2 regions of the Idiomarina sp. OXR-189 genome follow, and region 2 is predicted to be linked to the other one. Evidence: predicted binding sites of a transcription regulator. Region 2 holds the regulator's gene; the other holds the start of a gene.
What was found. Region 2 encodes ArgR, which controls arginine synthesis, uptake and breakdown. Its sites were predicted from a motif close to ANTGAATANNTATTCANT; they were not measured.
Positions count from the first base shown of each region.

Region 1 (2,412 bases), 810 kb from region 2:
ATGGTTCCGGTTTCGGTGTCTTCCATCACAAATAGGTAACTTTCATCACCCGGTGTTTCGACGTTCTCTTTTAGAAAAGCCTTTTGGGCACGATCAATACGGCGCTCTAGTAGCGACTGGTCGACGGGCAACGAGGTAAACCCGTGACCTGACTCAATCGCACACTGATACAAGGCTTCGTAATCTGACGGCTTAATGGGTCTGATTAGCAACATAAAAACGCCTCAGTAATTAACCGGCAACCTGAGCAACAGCTTTTTCAAAGCGTTGCAGGCCTTCTTTGATATCGTCTTCAGAAATAATGAGCGCTGGCGTGAAGCGCACAACATTTGCGCCTGCAATTAACACCATAACGCCATGCTCTTGACCGGCTAACAAGAATTCACGCGCTTTACCTTCGTATTGCTCGTTAAGTGCCGCGCCCAACAAGAGCCCCTGGCCACGAATTTCACTGAAGACGTTATACTTTTCATTGATGCGCTGCAGTTCTTCTTTGAAAAGCTGCTCGCGCTTTTTAACGCCATCCAGAGTTTCTTTGGTGTTCACAATATCGAATACCGCTTCAGAAACAGCACAAGCCAACGGGTTACCACCGTAAGTACTGCCATGCGTGCCTGGCTTCAGGTGCTCGGCAATTTCTTTGGTGGTTAGCATAGCGCCAATTGGGAAACCGCCGCCCAACGCTTTAGCAGAAGTCAAAATGTCAGGTGTTACGCCTAATTGTTCATAAGCATACAAAGTACCCGTGCGGCCAAAGCCTGTTTGAACCTCATCAAAAATGAGCAACGCGTTGTTCTGGTCACACAATTCGCGCACAGTTTTTACAAACTCGACGTCTGGCGCTACCACACCACCTTCACCTTGCAACGGCTCCATCATAACGGCACAAGTGTCGTCAGAAATAAGCGCTTTCAACGCTTCAGCGTCGTTATAGTCAACGTGCTCAACAGCGCCTGGTTTCGGACCGAAGCCGTCTGAGTAAGCCGGTTGGCCACCAACAGTTACCGTAAAGAAAGTACGACCGTGGAAGCCTTTAGTAAAAGCAATAATCTTTTGCTTATGTTCACCGTGCTTTTCAATCGCCCAGCGACGTGCCAATTTTAGTGCTGCTTCGTTGGCTTCTGCACCTGAGTTTGCATAATAAACGCGGTCTGCAAAAGTTGCATCGGTCAGCTTTTTAGCAAGGCGAATCGCCGGCTCGTTAGTAAATACGTTACTTAAGTGCCATAGCTTCTGACTTTGCTCTTGCAACGCTGACACCATTGCCGGGTGGCAATGACCTAAACAGTTAACAGCAATACCGCCAGCAAAATCTACATATTCGCGGCCGTCTTGATCCCACACGCGGGCGCCTTCGCCTTTAACCGGGATCATTGACGCTGGGTTGTAGTTTGGAACCATAACGTCGTTAAACATTTCGCGATTTACTGCCATTTTGTCTGTCATTACTCTCGTCCTTATCGCTCATGCGAATTAACAAAGGTGTCAACAAATGAATGTCTTGAAAAGGGCGCTATTATGCCAAAATTTGACCAGCTTGTCTGTGTTAATTCCTTTCAAAAGCCTTTTCATATCAGCATTTGGGGATTTATTGCGTTTTAACTGAATAGTTATGCTTAAGCGTGAATAGTCACTGAATCTTTACTCACACTTTTTCTGTAAATTTCTTTTTGTAAAATTTATTAACAACTCTGTATCATGAATTGCATTGCAATTTTTACCGTCTTCTTTTAGCCTGAGACTATTCGTATACAACTTCGGCAGATGTTATGGAAAAAGAGACATCGACACTACCAGAATCGTCGCAGCCTCATATGAAGCTCAATTACTTGCGCCCTGGCGATATGATAGATGTTGAATTTGCATCCGCCACCAAAGTGCGCACCAAACTGCAGCTCATTGGTTTTGATAGCGGTCGTTACCTTTTATTAAAACAACCTAACCCGAAAACCGATGGAAGCTACGTTGACGTTCTGTATGAAGGCAACCCAGTTGTTGTTCGTCTTGTCATAGAAGGCGAAGCCGGCGAGTGTATCGCTTTCAAAAGTAAGATACGGGCAGTAACTAACTTTCCTTTCCGGCTTGTTTATCTCGACTACCCTAAAGAAGTTGAGCAACGGGCGCTACGGGCGCAAAAACGCGTCAGCACTCACATTCCCGTTGATGTAACTTCCGCTGCTGTTCAAGCAGACGCCCGTAAAAAACTTGCCAGTGGCGTTATTGTGGATATTTCAACGGCAGGTTGCCGCATACTGTTCAAAGCACAGAGTAACGCAGGCAATGTGACGCACATGAACATTAAAATAAACATTGGCTCTGGCTCTCAACGAGAACCGTTAACTCTGTCCGGCCAAATTATGAACCAACGTAAAGAGGTTGGACGAATTGGTATCGGCGTTCGTTTCACCGATC
Region 1 covers NZ_CP139706.1:2,312,185-2,314,596, forward strand. The annotation lists gene astA (arginine N-succinyltransferase) at 1-215, opposite strand, end outside; gene UM402_RS11365 (aspartate aminotransferase family protein) at 232-1,434, opposite strand; gene UM402_RS11370 (flagellar brake domain-containing protein) at 1,770-2,412, shown strand, end outside.
Region 1: UM402_RS11365 (aspartate aminotransferase family protein) is a predicted target of ArgR. The motif match lies at 1,602-1,619, and genes of this name have one in related genera.

Region 2 (2,412 bases):
TAACCCTAATAAACTTCCAATAAGAATCAGATTACGCATGATTTTTCCTTGCGGTGTCATAACGAATACAGGCATTCTATAATGCCTTTTGCATGAGTTAATGTAAAAAGCAATGCAGCGAACTCACAATAATAATAGTTAAACGGGAGAAAAGGGTGGATAAAGCGCAATCAGGGATATACGCCGAGCCAAATTTGCACGGCTTAACCTTGTTTTGTCATGTCATGAGTGACGATGTCGAGAGTTTACGCCGTAAACTGTCTCGATTCCCGGCTATCATTCAGGACTTAGATGCACGCTTTTCTGAAGCCATGCTGACCGGCTTTGTCGGCATTGGTGCTGAATATTGGGATATCCTTTACCCGCATAAACGACCGCTTCACCTGCAGGCATTCCCCGAGCTAAGCGACGCAGACCGGGAAGCGCCTCGTCATCCTTTTGACTTAGTCTTACATATACGCTGCGACCGATTCGATGCCAATTATTTAGCGGGCAGAACCATTATGGAGTGGTTTGGTTATGACATTGAAGTGGCAGAGCAAATCCGTTCCTTTCGCTATTTAGACGGCCGCGACCTGCTGGGCTTTATTGATGCCCCTGATAACCCAAGAGGTATGCGCAAACGCGAAGCCTCGCTAATAAACGCAACTGACGACACTGCCTTTGTTGACGGTAGTTATTTGTTTGTTCAGAAAATTCGCTATGACTTACGGCGTTGGGATTATTTAGGCCCGGAAAAGCAGGAGCAGATTATGGGACGAGAGAAAGTCTCCGGCGAGCGTTTACCAGAGGCAATGATCGACGGCGTCACTCATGCTGCTAAAGCGAAACTAATGGATAAGAATGAACAGCCAATACCTTTGTTACGGCAAAACATGCCTTGGGGCGACTTGCGCGAGCAAGGGTTATTAGGGATGTACTTTTCTCATGCGCCTAAAAGTGTTGTCGAGTGGTTAAAGGCACGTTATTACGCCGATGAGCAGGGGCAATACGATCCAATACTCGATTACTCTCAAGCAGTTTTGAATTCCAGCTTTTTTGTTCCGTCAACGCGTTTTCTCTTAGAAAACAGAGAGCTACCCGTTAATCAGGAAGACGGCAGTACTGACTGATTGGCAAACAACTCTTTGACTTTTCGCAGCGTAAAGTCAATGTCCTGTACTTTTACCGGTGCAATAAAAATAGTATCGTCGCCGGCAATAGTCCCCAACACGCCTTCTTTTTTGCCAACTGAGTCGAGTAAACGGGCGATAAGCTGAGCGGCACCAGGGCTGGTCCGAATAATGACCATGACATCATTATGCTGAATATCCAGTACAAGCTGGCTTAATGGCGCCTTAGTTGAAGGAACGGCTAAATCAGGAGGCAGACAGTAAACCATTTCCTGCTTTGCGTTACGGGTTCTGACTGCACCGTACTTACTAAGCATACGCGACACTTTCGACTGGCTAATGTTCTCAAAGCCTTGCTCTTTCAGTACGTTAACTATCTCGCCTTGCGAACCGTAACGTTCTTCACGAAGTAACGTTTTGAAGGCGTCAATTAATTGATCTTTCACCATTATCGTGCCGCTTCCTGACTGTCATTTTATGCTATAATGCGACCAGTTTACTGCATTCTGTGACGCTATTCGAGCTTTGTTATAAAAGGCTCGTCAGTTGTATTTAACAGCGTATTCAAGTACAGTTTTGCACCAAATTCTGCATGTTTATGCAGTTCTAATCGACAAACAAAACGGAGTCTGAGATGAAAGTAGCCGTATTAGGTGCGGCCGGTGGTATCGGCCAGGCATTGTCATTACTTTTGAAAACACAACTTCCAGCAGGTTCAGAGTTATCTTTGTATGACGTTGCGCCAGTAGTTCCAGGTGTTGCGGTTGATCTAAGCCATATCCCTACCGACGTAAAAGTCACAGGCTTCGGTAAAGACGACCTTGCGTCAGCATTAGTTGGCAGCGACATCGTATTAATTCCAGCCGGCGTACCACGTAAGCCAGGTATGGATCGCTCTGACCTGTTCAACATGAACGCGGGTATCGTTAAAAACTTAGTACAAGGTGTTGCCGACAACTGTCCTGACGCTTGTGTCGGTATCATCACCAACCCGGTCAACACCACCGTTCCAATTGCTGCTGAAGTTTTGAAAAAAGCAGGTTGCTACGACAAGCGTAAGCTGTTCGGCGTTACCACTCTGGACGTTATCCGCTCAGAAGCATTCGTTGGCGAACTGCGTGGTCTTAACCCTGAAAACGTAAACGTGCCAGTTATTGGTGGGCACAGCGGTACAACGATTCTGCCATTACTGTCTCAAGTTGAAGGTGTTGAGTTTACTGAGCAAGAAATCAAAGACTTAACTCACCGTATCCAGAATGCAGGTACTGAAGTCGTTGAAGCAAAAGCCGGCGGCGGTTCA
Region 2 covers NZ_CP139706.1:517,627-520,038, forward strand. The annotation lists gene UM402_RS02485 (DUF885 domain-containing protein) at 1-75, opposite strand, end outside; gene UM402_RS02490 (Dyp-type peroxidase) at 156-1,112, shown strand; gene argR (transcriptional regulator ArgR) at 1,088-1,561, opposite strand; gene mdh (malate dehydrogenase) at 1,747-2,412, shown strand, end outside.